2 regions of the Arthrobacter ginsengisoli genome follow, and region 1 is predicted to be linked to the other one. Evidence: predicted binding sites of a transcription regulator. Region 1 holds the regulator's gene; the other holds the start of a gene.
The links. The regulator HrcA, encoded in region 1, represses chaperone genes, less so after heat shock. The targets are predictions, from matches to a motif close to TTNGCACTCGNNNNNNNCGAGTGCNAA.

Region 1 (7,546 bases):
GTCAAGCACCCCACCGCTTATGCGAACCGCCTGGGTGCCGGGCTGTCGCCTGCCGCCGGCCGGGAGACCCTTGATTCCCAGACCCGCAACGTGGAGCGCGTCATGCTGGAGGCCCGCCTGAACTCCGGGCTCGACATCCCAAGCCTCGGGGGCCTGGGTGACACCGGGCGGCACGCCGTCGCCGGTCTCATCGCCGACGGCCTCGTGGACCCCGCGGCTGCATTCAAGGGCCGGCTCGTCCTCACGCTCAAGGGCCGGCTGCTGGCCGACGCCGTGGTCCGCAGGATCCTGCCGGACTAAGCCAGCGGACCAGGCCGCCCGAAAAGGCTCCGCACAAAAAAGCCGGCCGCCAGCCCTGATGGGCAGCGGCCGGCTCCAATGCCCGGGTGCGGGCTCAGCTATTTAATCCAGCGGAGGTTGAACTCGTAGCGGTGCGGCTGGCCGCGGTTGACGTGGATGCCCGCAGCCACCGAGAAGCACGTCACAGCGATCCAGATGAGCGTGGCCAGGACGGCGAAAATATTGCCCACGACCGGTACAAACACCAGCAGGTTGCACAACACGGCCGCAATCGTGGGAGGCAGCGTAAAGTTCAGGGCCTCCTTGGACTCCTGCGCCGTGAAGGGGCCCCGGTCCTTGAAGATCAGGTAGATCAGCAGCGCGGGAACGCAGCCCAGGATGCCCCCGAAGTGGGCAAGCGTGGCCCACTGCCGGTCCTCATTCGCCGTCAGCGGCAGCGCATTCGCGGGAACGCCATGGTACGGGGGCTGGCCATGGCCAAGCTGATTGCCAGTCTGGTCGCGTGCGTCATCTGCCACGGTGTCGTCCTTCGGATTGCGGTGCTGCGTCGGTGCGTGGAGTTGCCGGGGCCGTGCCAGGAGCACAGCCGCCGTACCAAGAATACTTGCTCGGGGGCCGAATCGAGGATCGGCCCGCTGGCGGCGGCCCGCCGCGGCGTTCCTCAGGGAACGGTGAGGAAGTCAATGACCTCTTCCACCCGGCCCAGCAGGGAGGGCTCCAGGTCCGCGTAGCTGCGGACCGCACCGAGGAGCTTCTGCCAGCCCAGGCCAATGTCCTCCTTGGTGCTGTGCGGCCAGCCGAACGCCGTCAGGATGCCGGTCTTCCAATCCACCCCGCGCGGGATCACCGGCCACTTCTCGATTCCCAGCACGGACGGCCGGATCGCCTGCCAGACATCCACATAGGGATGGCCCACAATCAGCACGTTCCCCGCAGCCCCGGGGGAGGCCATCACGGCTTGGGCGATCCGGGACTCCTTGGAATCCGGCACCAGGTGGTCCACCAGGACGCCCAGCCGGCGTCCGGGTCCGGGCCGGAAGGCGGCGACGGCGCCGGCCAGGTCGTCAATGCCGTGCAACGGCTCGACCACGATGCCCTCCACCCGGAGATCGTCGCCCCAGACCCTTTCGACGAGTTCGGCGTCGTGCTTGCCCTCCACCCAGATCCGGCTTGCCTTTGCGACCTGGGCGCGCTGGCCCTGTACGCGGACAGAGCCCGAGGCGGTGCGGGTTCCTGCCGCCGCGGCGCGCGGCGCCGGTGGCATCAGCCGGATCGGCTGTCCCTCCAGCAGGAAGCCAAAGCCGAGCCTGAAGGACCGGGACTTGCCGCGGCGGTCTTCAAGGGCGACGACGTGCATCCCGCCGGACTTCTCCACGCGGGTGACGGCGCCGACCCAACCGGACTGCACATCTTCGAGCACCATGCCGCGTTCCACCGGCACTTCCGGCAGTTGCGTCTTGGCGGGGGCGGACAGGTCCTGCGGACCCCAGTTCTGGTACGACATCGGTTACACACTGCTTTGCACTCGGATTGCTGCGGCGGGCTGTGCCCGAAAACACCAGCCCCAGGAAGAACGCCCGGAGCGAATCCAATGCTAACAACGCGGCGACTCATATTAGACTGGTTAGCACTTAGGCATGTCGAGTGCTAACACAGCGCGTCCGGAGCGGCCGCTACGGCGGCATCGGATGCGGGACAGTCGATTGGAGGTGGAGCGTGAGCGAACCGCGCAAACTCGAAGTGCTGCGCGCCATCGTGGAGGACTACGTCCATTCACGGGAACCCGTCGGCTCCAAGGCCCTCGTCGAGCGGCACCACCTGGGCGTGTCCAGCGCCACGATCCGCAATGACATGGCGGCCCTGGAAGATGATGGCCTCATCACCGCACCGCATACGAGTGCCGGGCGGATTCCCACCGACAAGGGCTACCGGCTCTTCGTGGACCAGATTTCGGCGGTCAAACCGCTCTCCCCGGCGGAACGGCGCGCCATCCAGGCCTTGCTGGAGGGCTCCGACGACCTCGACGACGTGCTGGAGCGCACCGTGCGGCTGCTCTCGCAGCTGACCCACCAGGTCGCCGTGGTGCAATATCCGCATCTGAGCAGGGCCAAGGTACGGCACATCGAATTCGTCCTGTTGGCACCCCGTAAGGTGCTCGTGGTGTTGATCGCGGACACCGGCAAAGTGGAACAGCGCGTCATTGACGTGGGGCAGGACCTGTCCGAGGAGGCCCTGTCCGAGCTGCGGACGCGTTTCCTCGGAAGCCTCTCCGGGACACCGCTGAACCTGCTGCCGCAATCGTTGAAGTCCGTGGTTGTCACCTGCCCGGCCGCGCGCCGCGCCGACGCACAGGCCTTGGCCCGGGGCCTGGAGGCGCTGGCCGCGAGCAGCCGCGAGGAGCGCATGGTCATGGCCGGAACCGCCAACCTCGCCCGCTCCAACGTGGACTTCCCGCTCAGCATCGGCCCGGTACTGGAAGCGCTCGAGGAGCAGGTGGTCATGCTCCGCCTGCTGGGTGACATGGCCGCGGACCCGAGGGGTGTGACCGTCAGTATTGGCCGGGAGAATCCATACGACGGGCTCGCGGAGGCCTCGGTGGTGGCGACCGGCTACGGCCCGGACGCGAGCTCGAAGATCGGCGTCCTTGGCCCCACCAGGATGGACTATCCGACCACCATGGCCGCGGTCCGGGCGGTGGCCCGCTACCTGTCCAGGATTCTGGGCCCCTGACGGATCACGGCCGACCGTCCGGAACCCACCGGGACACACCGGACGTCCCACCCCACAAGGCTTCTTGCCCCTAACCGGCAGTACAACCAGGAAGAGATACAAAACTTTGAGCAGCCATTACGACGTTCTTGGAGTCTCCCGTGAAGCCACGGGCGAAGAAATCAAGAAGGCCTACCGCAAGCTGGCACGCAACCTCCACCCGGATGTCAATCCCGGGGATGACGCGTCGGACCGTTTCAAGGCCGTCACGCACGCATACGAGGTGCTTTCCGATCCGCAGAAGCGCCGGATCTACGACACCACGGGCAACGAGAACGGCACCGACAACGGCTTCGGCGGCGGCAGCTACTCCGGCCAGGGCTTCGCGTTCCAGGATATTTTCGACACGTTCTTCGGCGCCGGCGGCCAGGCCGGGCCGGCCTCACGGGTCCGCCGCGGCCAGGACGCCCTGATCAGCGTTCGGATCGACCTCCGCGACGCCGTGTTCGGTGTCAACAAGAAGATCGAAGTCGACACGGCCGTCACCTGCCCCACCTGTGAGGGCTCGTGCTGCCGTGAGGGCAGCCACCCGGAACGCTGCGACATCTGCGGCGGCAGCGGCCAGGTCCAGCGCGCCGTGCGCTCCATCCTCGGCCAGGTCATGACGTCTGCCCCCTGCGGTTCCTGCGCGGGCTTCGGCACCGTCATCAACGACCCCTGCAACGAATGCGCCGGCCAGGGCCGGATCCGCAGCCGGCGCACGCTGACAGTCAAGGTTCCCGCCGGCGTCGCCACCGGCACCCGCATCCAGCTCTCCGGCCAGGGCGAGGCCGGACCCGCCGGCGGACCCGCGGGCGACCTCTATGTGGAGATCCGGGTCAACAATGACGCCACCTACGTGCGAGACGGCGATGACCTCCACGCCAGCCTCAACATCCCGATGACTGCCGCCGCGCTGGGCACCGAGATCTCGCTCGACACTTTCGACGGCCGGCAGGAGATCGATGTCAAAGCCGGCACGCAGTCCGGCGAGGTCATCACCCTCCGCGGGCTGGGCGTCACCCACCTGCGCGGCTACGGCCGCGGCGACCTCAAGGTCCACCTGCAGGTGGACACGCCGGCGAAACTCGACCCGGCCCAGGAGGAGCTGCTCCGCCAGCTCGCCAAGCTGCGCGGGGAACACTTCACCGAAGGCAAGCTCGCCGGGACCGGCGGCGTCTTCTCGAAGCTCCGGGACCGGCTCGGTAACCTGTAGCGGTGAGCAACCCGGTCTTTTTCACTGCCCCCGGCACCCTGGACGGGCTGGCCCCCGGCGGCGTCTTCGTCCTTGACGGACCCGAGGCACGCCACGCGGTCACGGTGAAGCGTCTTGCCGTGGGGGAAGCGGTGGATATCGCCGACGGTGCCGGCAAACGGCTCAGCGGAACTGTCGCCGCCGTCGCACCCGGGGAGCTGACGGTGGAATGCACCGCCGTCTCCGACGAGCCCCGGCCTGCGGTCCGGCTCGTCCTGGTCCAGGCCCTCGCGAAAGGGGACCGGGATGAGCTCGCCGCCGAGACTGCCACCGAACTGGGGATCGATGCCGTCATCCCCTGGCAGGCCGAGCGATCGATAGTGCGCTGGAAGGCGGAGCGTGCGGCCAAGGCCCATGCGAAGTGGCAGTCCGTCGTCACGGCGGCCGCCAAGCAGGCCCGCCGGGCCTGGATCCCGGAGGTCCGCACCGCCGTCGACGGCGCCGGGCTGCAGGCGGCAGTGGCTGCCGCCGATCTCGCCATCATCCTGCACGAGGACGCCGTGCGCCCGCTGCGGCAGGTGCTGGAGGCCTGGCAGGGGGCCCGGCCCGCCGGCGACGGGGCGGAGCAGGACGGTGAGGTGCTGCTGATCGTGGGCCCTGAGGGCGGCATCAGCCCGCGGGAAGTCACCAGGCTCTGCGGCGCCGGTGCAGTCACGGCCCTGCTGGGCCACCATGTGCTGCGCTCGTCGACGGCAGGTCCAGCCGCGACGGTCCTCGCCAGCGACATCCTGGGCCGCTGGTAGCCGGTCCGGCTACTTAACCGTGAACCCGCGGGTGTCGACGTTGAGGTCCTCCGCCGGATTGCCGTCCTCAAGCTGGGACACGCGGACCTCATAGTTGCCCGGGCCCAGGTTGACCAAGAGGCTGAAGGCACCTGATTGTCCGGCCTCGGCCGAGGCGGTCATGGTCCCGTTCAGGTATGCGGTCTTGACGTTGCCGTCGATCCGCAGAATCTCCCACCGGAGCCTGCCTCCCGGCGCGGTACTGCGGCCGGAGATCTTGACCGCGCCGTCCGCGATGGAGGTCCCTTCCTGCGGATCAATGATCCACACCGGCGCGACCATCCCGACGCCGCGTGCGGTCGGGGAGCCCAGCCGGACGTGGTTGAACGCGACAAAGTCGGTATGCCCGTCCACGAGCACCACTACCTGGATCTGCTGGCCGGCGTCGATCAGTCCCGCACTCGCGGCGGCCGCCGTCGCCGTGTAGACAAGCTGCTGTACGGCACGCTCGGCCATGGCGGGATCCACATTGGAGTTGAAGGCGTCCGCCGACAGGTCCACCGTGATGACGTTCTTGCCCGAGATGGAGCTTGCCAGCTTCTTCGGATTCTGCCACGGCGTGAAGAAATCCGGGTCGAGCGGCTTCTGGGACATCATGACCCGCAGTGCCCGCGTGACCGGGTTGTCCTGTTCCGGAACTTCACGGAACTCCCGGTACAGGAACGTGCTCTCGTTGCTCCGCCCGATCCAGTACACCGGCGCCTTGTTGGATGCCTGCGTGGTTTCCAGCGGCGCGCTCGTGGTCGGCACCTGGGCAGACGTGACCTGCGACGGAGTACTGGAGTCCGTGATGCCGGGCTGCGGCGTGGCCACGCAGCCGGACAGGGCCAGCGCAGCGGGCAGTACCAACAGCAGCAGGCCAGGACGGAACCGCCTGCCTGCTGTTCTCTGGTCTACACCGCGCTGCCTGATTACCGCCGCCCTTTCGGCCTGGTTTCTGATGGCCCACCTGGGCCCAATCTGTCGGCCCGGCCAGCTGCAAGGCTCGTGCCGGAGGCCGATTTCCAGCATCGCACACGGGCCCGGCGCCAAACCGTGGATTCGCCCGACAGGCAGGAACTGCAACGGGAACGATATGAGGACGATACGAAGTTGATACCAAAATCCGGGAATCCCGGCAGATGACGGACCGATTGGCCGTCAGGAACGCGGCGTGCGGAGCCCCGCACTGGCGTAGGATAAGAGGATCCGCAGACACCCGGAACCAGAAGGCGAGCACCGCCGTCGGGGCCGGATCCGCGGACAAACCATTTCCGAACTGGAGGGGACCAGAGGCCCGCGGGCCAACACCATGACTGAAGCAGCGAACGGCAAGGCCCGGACCAGCGCCGGAGAGCGCTCCACAGGAGAATTTCCCCACTCCCTACCAGGGTTGCGGACAGAGGTGGTCCTGTTCGACAGCTCCGACCAGATGGTCCAGTCCCTCGGAAGTCATGACGAAGCCCTGCGGTACATCGAGACCCAGTTCCCGGCCGTCGACTTCCACGTCCGCGGCAACGAGCTCGCCATCAGCGGCCCGGCAGCGGACGTGCCGCGGATCATGCGCCTGCTCAACGAGGTCCGGGGCCTCGTGGCCCGGGGCACCGTCATCACGCCCGCCGTCCTGCAGCAGCTCGCGTCGATGCTCCGGTCCCAGTCGCTGCAGAACCCGGTCGAGGTGCTTACGCACAACATCCTCTCCAGCCGCGGCAAAACCATCCGGCCGAAAACGCTGAACCAGAAGAACTACGTGGACGCGATTGACGCCAACACGGTGATCTTCGGAATTGGCCCGGCCGGTACCGGCAAGACCTACCTGGCGATGGCCAAGGCCGTCCAGGCGCTGCAGCAGAAGGAAGTCACCCGGATCATCCTGACCCGCCCCGCCGTCGAAGCGGGGGAGCGGCTGGGCTTCCTGCCCGGCACGCTCAGCGACAAGATCGACCCCTACCTGCGGCCGCTCTATGACGCCCTGCACGAAATGATGGACCCCGAATCCATCCCGCGGCTGATAGCAGCCGGCACCATCGAGGTCGCCCCGCTGGCCTACATGCGCGGACGTACGCTCAATGACGCTTTCATCATCCTGGACGAGGCCCAGAACACCACGCCGGAACAGATGAAGATGTTCCTCACCCGGCTGGGCTTCGGCTCAAAAATGGTGGTCACCGGTGACGTCACGCAGGTGGACCTGCCCTTCGGGACCCGGTCGGGCCTGCGGATCGTCGAAGAGATCCTGCAGGGCATCGAGGACGTCAACTTCACCATCCTGGACTCCTCCGACGTCGTCCGGCACCGCCTTGTGGGCGACATCGTCAACGCCTACAGCGTCTGGGACGAGATCCAGCGAAACCGCGTCAAGCACTCCGTGGCCCGGGACAAACGGGAAGAACGCGCATGAGCATCGAGGTCAACAACGAATCCGGCGTCACGGTCGATGAAGCCGAGCTGGTGCAGCTCTCCCGGTTCATTTTCGAACGGC
Region 2 (7,546 bases), on a different contig from region 1:
GAAGTCGTCCTCCACCCGGCCCATCGCCCAATACCCGGACAGCGATACCTGGGAGCGCTCCAGCCCGTGCTGCCCGTAGAGCACGCTCCGCAGGGTCTTCATGTAGCCTCGCTCGCCGTGGGCAAAGACCTGCACCCGGCCCTCCGGCCAGGTGGTGTCACGCACCGCGGTGACCAGCAGGTCGCTGGCCCCGGCCGGCACGCCGCCGCGCAGGAGCCAGCGCAGCTCCACACCGGCCGGCGCGGCGATGGCCTGGATGTCGGCGTCGGTGTCCACCTCGAGGAAGGCCAGTCCGCGGGCATCCTCCGGTAGTGATTCAATCGCGGCGCCTATGGCCGGCAGCGCGGACTCATCGCCCGCGAACAGGTACCAGTCCGCCGTCGGGTCCGGGTTGTAGCCCCCGCCCGGGCCGGTGAAGATCAGGGCGTCGCCGGGCCGGGCGGCGTCGGCCCACGGGCCCGCCAGACCTTCATCGCCGTGGATCACGAAGTCGATGGCGAGTTCCCCGGCAGCCTCGTCGACCCAGCGGACGGTGTAGGTCCGGGTGTGCGGCCACTGATCCCGCGGCAGGGACTCCCGGATTTCCCAGAGGTCCAGCGGCTCCGTGTAGTTGATCCCGGGCTGGGGGAACACGATCTTGACGTACCGGTCCACGAAGGCGTTGTTGACGTACCCCGCGAAGCCCGGGCCGCCGGCAATGATCCGGACCATGTGGGGGGAGAGCTGTTCGCGGCGCAGGACGGTGAGGCTCGTCTGCGGGCGTGATTTGCGGGTGGCCGAGGTGGCAGCGGGGACTGAGGTCATGTAGTCAAGACTAGCTAAGAAGGCTGGGCGTGGCCCCGACTGTGAAGCCGACGGGGAAGGGGCGGAAGTTCCCAATCCACAGTGCCGTCCCCTTGCTCCTGGAGCAGCGTGTTGGCCTGGCTGAACGGCCGGGAGCCGAAGAATCCCCGTGCTGCCGAGAGGGGACTCGGATGGGCACTGGCGATCACCGGCGCGGTGCCCAGCAGCGGCCGGACGGTACCGGCATCCTTGCCCCAGAGGATCGCAACGAGCGGCACGGGGGAGCCGTCGGCGGTGACGCGGTTCGCCACGGCGCTGATCGCCGCCGCCGTGATGGCTTCCCATCCTCGGTTGCGGTGCGAGCCCGCTTCCCCGGCCCGGACACTGAGGACGCGGTTGAGCAGCAGCACGCCCTGGTCCGCCCACGGGCTGAGGTCGCCGTGGACCCGCGGCGAAAGGCCCAGATCGTCTTCGAGTTCCTTGTAGATATTGGCGAGGCTGCGCGGGATGGGCCGTGTGGCGCCGTCCACGGCGAAGGACAGCCCGACGGCGTGGCCCGGCGTCGGGTACGGGTCCTGGCCCACTATCAGGACCCTGACCTCCGCCAGGGGCTGCCGGAACGCCAGGAGAACGTTCGACGGCGGCGGCAGGATCGCGTGGCCCCCGGCAACTTCCCGGCCGAGGAAAGCCAGGACATCCCGCAGCTGCTGTTCCACCGGTGCCAGCGCGTCCGCCCAGCCGGCAGCAACGAGCTCATTCAACGGCAGGCGTGCCAGCTCAGCGAAACCGGGAGTCTCGGCCGACGGGGGCTGCAGCTCGAAGAGGGCATCGGAATCAAGCGCGTCGAAGGTAGGCACAGGGCCTATTCTCGCAGGGTCGCAAATGACAAGCCTGTTATTCGCCCGTAGCATGGGGAAGACTTTTCACCGGATCCAGCAAAGGGAGTGTGTCGTGGCCGAACCAGCGCAGGAGCACCCTTCGACGGCGGAATCGCTGTCCGCGGGGACCAGCCCGGAGTCCCCCCTTAGCAGCAGGGACCAGCAGATACTGGCGCTGGAACGGCAGTGGTGGAAGTACGCCGGAGCCAAAGAACAGGCGATCCGGGAGCTCTTCGACCTCTCCGCAACGCACTACTACCAGATCCTCAATGCCCTCATTGACAGTGAGGATGCGCTGGCCCACGATCCCATGTTGGTGAAGAGATTGCGTAGACTACGTACGTCACGCCAACGTGCCCGCACTGCTCGCCGCTTGGGCTCAGACGCGTAAAGCACAACCTGATGCGCGGATTCCTGCGCGGAAGCCGGTGGGCGCAAATCGTCAGAAATCAGCAAGGACGTCGTTTTGACCATGACCAAATACGCTCGGGATGAATTTGATCGGGTCCCGGAGACCTCCACACGCCAGGGTGTCCACCGGGCGGTCGCCGAATCCCGGCGTGGCCGCCGTCTGGGGCCCATCCTGGCCGTCGGCGCCGCAGCCCTGGCCGTGGGCCTCCTGGCCTTCCTGATCCTGCCGAAACTCGGATTCTCCTCTGCTGGAAGCACCCAGGCCGTATCGGCCGAGCAGGGCGGCAGCAGCGCCGCGGCGTCCCCGGCCCCCACAGCCTCCGCCCCCGCCAGCCCCGCGTCCGCCAGCCCGGCTGCCAGCGGGACACCCTCGGCGGCCGCCACGCCCTCCGTAACCCCCTCCGCAACCCCCACCGCGGCCGCCGCCGTCGACAAGACCCAGCCGGTGGCGGTCTTCAACTCCACCGCCACCGCCGGCCTGGCGAACCGCGTGGGCGGAACCGTTTCCACCGCCGGCTGGACCGTTGGCACGCTCGGAAACTGGGGCGGTGCGCCACAGCCTCGCTCCGTCATCTTCTACGCCGGCGCCGCGCAGAAGGCCAACGCCGAAGCCCTCGGAAAACTCCTGGGCATCCCGACCATGGTTGACTCGGCCGAATTCCAGCTGCCGCTGGTCGTCGTGCTGGCCCCCGGCTTCCAGTAGTCCGTCCCGGTTACGCCTGAATAACTATTGGCGCCCCGCCCGCCCGCGCCCTGCACCCCGGCCGGAGGCTGTGGGTACAGTATTTGCGGGCTGCGTTTGCATTCTGTGTCTGCATTCTGTTGCTGCATTCTGCGGGGCACATTATGGCGGACCGCCCGCCGGCCGACTGAAAAGAGTGGACACCATGGCATTGGGAACCGTCAAATGGTTCAACTCCGAAAAGGGCTACGGCTTCATCACCGTGGACAGCACCGGGGACGACGTCTTTGTGCACTGGTCGGCCATCGCCGGGGACGGCTACCGTGCCCTGACCGAGGGGCAGCGCGTGGAACTTGAAGTCGGCGAGGGCGACAAAGGCCCGCAGGCCGAAAGCGTCCGGCCCGCCCCGTGACCTTCCCCGCCGCAGCACGAGCGACGCAGGATCCTGCCGGAATGAATGCCGCCCGACAGTCTGCCGGCAGCAGCGCCGGGCGCCGGTCCGGGATGCTGAGGCGGGGCCAGGCGGTTGCCGTTGCGGCCGTGGCGGCGCTGACCATGACCGCGTGTCTGGGGCCAACGGGCGGCGCCCGCGTGGAACAGGCCGATGCGAGCGGTGACGGCATCCTGCGGATCGGGCTGATCCTCGACAACACCGGGCCGCAGAACTTCCTGAATGCCCCCCAGTTGGCCGCCGCGAAGCTCGCCGTCAGGGAGATCAACGCTGCGGGCGGCCACAAGGGAAAGCCGGTGGAGCTGCTCCCCGAGACCATCAGCGCGGACACCGCAGCGCAGGCACGGGCGCTGGTGGCGGCCAAGGCCGACGTCGTCATCGGCCCGACGGACTCCAGCCGGGCGCCCACCGCCATCGACGTCCTGTCCAACGCCAGGATCGCCATGATTTCCCCCGCGAACACCGCCAGCGGACTCAGTAGCTACGAGAGCAACGGCTACTACTTCCGTACCGCGGCAGCCGACATCGCGCAGGCTCCCGTTCTCGTCAAACTCGCCAAGGACAGTGGCGCGGCAACTCTTGCGGTGGTCTACGAGGAAGGCAGCTACGGCAAAGACGTGTCCACTGCAGTGGCCGCCGCCGCCAAGGCGTCCGGCGTCGGGACCGTCGCGGTCGTCGGTTTCGCGCCCGGCCACGCACAGCAGGCGGCCGCGGCCGCGAAGGCGGCGGCCCCGGACGCTGTTGTGCTGGTCTCCCGCGCGGGTGCCCAAGGCGCCATTGCCGAACTGAACAACGCCGGCCTTGCCGGCAAGAAGCTCATCCTCAGCGACGGCGCGGTCAACCAATACGGTTCCGGCCTCGGGTCGCGTGCCCTCGAGGGCACGCGCGGCATCCTGCCGGGGACCTTTGCGTCCGCACACTTCCAGGCCGAACTGGTCTCCGTGGATCCGGAGCTGACGGACATGACCTTTGCCGCCGAAGCGTACGACGCCGCCAACCTCGCCGCCATCGCGGCCGCTGCTGCCCAGGACGACGCCGGAACCTCCATTGCGGCCAGCCTGATCGCCGTTTCGGGCGGCAAAGTGCAGGGCCCGGGCAGCGCTGGCCCCGGCGGCGAAGCCGCGGTCTGCAAGAGTTACCAGGAGTGCCTGGACGCCATCCGGTCCGGAAAGCGACCCGATTACGACGGGGAGTCCGGGCCGATCAGCTTTGACTCCCGTGGAGACGTCAGCACCGCGAACTACGTTGTCTACCGCTACGGCGCGGACAACAGGGCAACCATGAGCGGCAGCGAAACAGCCAACAGCACCGCGAGTTAATCGCCCTTAGCGTATTGAGCCGTGCCAGGGGCGCTCAGCGGGCCGAACAGGGGCACTCCGGCACGCCCGCTGCTTGCACTCTCCCCGGGGGAGTGCTAATTATTGACTTAGCACTCCCGCGTATTGACTGCTAAAACAACGCCCGGTTCGCCCGGTCACGGAGTTGAAGCGGCCGGTCCGGGAGCGAGAGAAACACCTGGCTGGGGTGAGATCCCTGGCCTTGCGGCATACAGAGGCCGCAGGGCAAGGATCGTCCGTCGCGGGCACCGCAGCGAAGGTTCATTCTTAACGACTGTCCCGAAAGGACTACTGCCGTTATGGCCAAGATCATTGCATTTGATGAAGAGGCACGCCGCGGTCTTGAGCGGGGCCTGAACATCCTCGCCGACGCCGTCAAGGTCACCCTCGGCCCGCGTGGACGCAACGTCGTCCTCGAAAAGAAGTGGGGTGCCCCCACGATCACCAACGATGGTGTTTCCATCGCCAAGGAGATCGAGCTGGACGACCCTTACGAAAAGATCGGCGCCGAGCTGGTCAAGGAAGTTGCCAAGAAGACGGATGACGTCGCCGGCGATGGAACCACCACCGCTACCGTGCTGGCCCAGGCCCTGGTCAAGGAAGGCCTGCGGAACGTCGCGGCCGGCGCTGATCCCCTGTCCCTCAAGCGCGGCATCGAGAAGGCTGTCGAAGCCGTCACCCGCGAGCTCCTGGCCTCCGCCAAGGAAATCGAAACCAAGGAAGAGATTGCGGCCACCGCGTCCATCTCTGCCGGTGACAACGAAATTGGCGCACTGATTGCCGAGGCCCTGGATAAGGTCGGCAAGGAAGGCGTCATCACCGTCGAGGAGTCCAACACCTTCGGCCTGGAGCTCGAGCTCACCGAAGGCATGCGCTTCGACAAGGGCTACATCTCCGCTTACTTCGTCACCGACGCCGAGCGCCAGGAAACGGTCCTTGAGGATCCGTACATCCTGATCGTCAACTCCAAGATCTCCAACGTCAAGGAATTGGTTGCTGTCCTCGAGAAGGTCATGCAGTCCTCCAAGCCGCTGCTGATCATTGCCGAAGACATCGAGGGCGAGGCCCTGGCCACCCTGATCGTCAACAAGATCCGCGGCACCTTCAAGTCCGTCGCCGTCAAGGCTCCGGGCTTCGGCGACCGCCGCAAGGCGCAGCTCGCGGACATCGCCATCCTCACCGGTGGCCAGGTCATCTCCGAGGAAGTCGGCCTCAAGCTTGAGACCGCCGGCCTCGAACTCCTCGGCCGCGCCCGCAAGGTCGTCGTCACCAAGGATGAGACCACCATCGTCGAGGGTGCAGGCGACGCTGACCAGATTGCTGGCCGCGTTTCCCAGATCCGTGCCGAGATCGAGAACTCCGATTCCGATTACGACCGCGAGAAGCTGCAGGAGCGCCTGGCCAAGCTGGCCGGCGGCGTTGCAGTCATCAAGGCCGGTGCCGCAACCGAAGTTGAGCTCAAGGAACGCAAGCACCGCATTGAGGACGCTGTCCGCAACGCCAAGGCTGCTGTCGAAGAGGGCATCGTCGCCGGCGGTGGCGTGGCCCTGATCCAGGCCGGCGCCAAGGCCTTCGCGAACCTGCAGCTCGAAGGCGACGAGGCAACCGGTGCGAACATCGTCCGCGTTGCCATCGACGCCCCGCTGAAGCAGATCGCCTTCAACGCCGGCCTCGAGCCGGGCGTTGTCGTGGACAAGGTCCGCGGCCTGCCCGCAGGCCACGGCCTGAACGCAGCAACCGGCGAGTACGTCGACCTGCTGGCTGCCGGCATCAACGACCCGGTCAAGGTAACCCGCTCTGCCCTGCAGAACGCGGCTTCCATTGCCGGCCTGTTCCTCACCACCGAGGCCGTTGTGGCCGACAAGCCCGAGAAGGGTGGCGCCCCGATGGGCGGCGGCGATGACATGGGCGGCATGGGCGGCATGGGCGGTTTCTAACCACCCGGCTTCCGGCGCTGCGCAGTTCAGCGCTGAACGTCCAGTTCAACGACGGCGGTCCCTCCTTCGGGTGGGGCCGCCGTCGGCGTTAACCCCCGCAGGAGCGACCGTCACTGCCGGCGGCGGACACCGGTGCCTGCGGGGGTCTGGCAGGATGGTGCAGTGACGATTACTGCAGCAGCCGACGGTTCGGCATTAGGAAATCCCGGCCCGGCCGGATGGGCCTGGTACGTAAACGACGACTGCTGGCGGGCCGGGGGATGGCCCCATGGCACCAACAACATGGGCGAGCTCATGGCCGTGCTGGATCTCTTCCGCTCCACCGCGCATCTGCCGGGTGAGGATCTGCACATTCTCTGCGACAGCCAGTACGTCATCAACTCCGTGACGAAGTGGATGCCGGGCTGGAAGCGCAAGGGCTGGCGCAAGTCCGACGGCAAGCCCGTGATGAACGTCGACCTGCTCAAGGAGATCGACCAGGCACTGGTCGGCCGCAAATACAGGTTCGAATGGGTGCGCGGCCACGCCGGACATGACCTTAACGAGGCAGCGGATGACCGCGCCAGGGCCGCTGCCACGTCCTACCAGCAGGGCGTCGCGGTGCGCCAGGGTCCCGGATTCGGCGCCGCGGCAGGTGCCGCCCAGGCACCCCCGGCACCTGCAACCGCCCAGGCGGCCCCCGCGGCCGCCCAGGGGGCACCCGCCGCGTCTCAGGCAGCACCCGCGGCCGCCCAGGCGGCCACGGCGCCCTCCGCCCGGCAGCAGCTCTTCGGGGAGCCAACGCTCTTTGACGAACCCGACCTTTTCAGCGAACTCGACGAGGACACCACCCCCGCGCCAGGCACGGACGCCAGCCCGGAAGCCATCGTTGAGTCACTGGAGCGCGAACTGCTCCTGCCGGAAACGCGCGCCGACCTCGGCCGCACCGGTGTGCTGCTGCACCGGGACTTCACTGAAATCGGCAGTTCGGGCCGGATCTGGACCCGGGACGCCATGATGATGTCCCTCGCAGAGGAGCCGGCCGGCCCGACCGAGCTGGAAATGCTGGGCGCAGACCGGCTGGGCGA

Region 2: the regulator HrcA is predicted to act here: its motif matches at 4,632-4,658, upstream of groL (chaperonin GroEL).

What each region holds. Positions count from the first base shown of each region.
Region 1 covers NZ_JAVDVQ010000001.1:140,481-148,026, reverse strand. The annotation lists gene hemW (radical SAM family heme chaperone HemW) at 1-300, shown strand, start outside; gene J2X01_RS00725 (DUF4870 domain-containing protein) at 399-818, opposite strand; gene J2X01_RS00720 (DUF3097 domain-containing protein) at 962-1,804, opposite strand; gene hrcA (heat-inducible transcriptional repressor HrcA) at 2,017-3,030, shown strand; gene dnaJ (molecular chaperone DnaJ) at 3,137-4,264, shown strand; gene J2X01_RS00705 (16S rRNA (uracil(1498)-N(3))-methyltransferase) at 4,267-5,046, shown strand; gene J2X01_RS00700 (GerMN domain-containing protein) at 5,056-5,934, opposite strand; gene J2X01_RS00695 (PhoH family protein) at 6,377-7,465, shown strand; gene ybeY (rRNA maturation RNase YbeY) at 7,462-7,546, shown strand, end outside.
Region 2 covers NZ_JAVDVQ010000023.1:53,742-61,287, reverse strand. The annotation lists gene J2X01_RS18655 (siderophore-interacting protein) at 1-804, opposite strand, end outside; gene J2X01_RS18650 (uracil-DNA glycosylase) at 819-1,640, opposite strand; gene J2X01_RS18645 (DUF3263 domain-containing protein) at 1,735-2,052, shown strand; gene J2X01_RS18640 (LytR C-terminal domain-containing protein) at 2,134-2,775, shown strand; gene J2X01_RS18635 (cold-shock protein) at 2,960-3,166, shown strand; gene J2X01_RS18630 (ABC transporter substrate-binding protein) at 3,208-4,524, shown strand; gene groL (chaperonin GroEL) at 4,842-6,479, shown strand; gene J2X01_RS18620 (RNase H family protein) at 6,642-7,546, shown strand, end outside.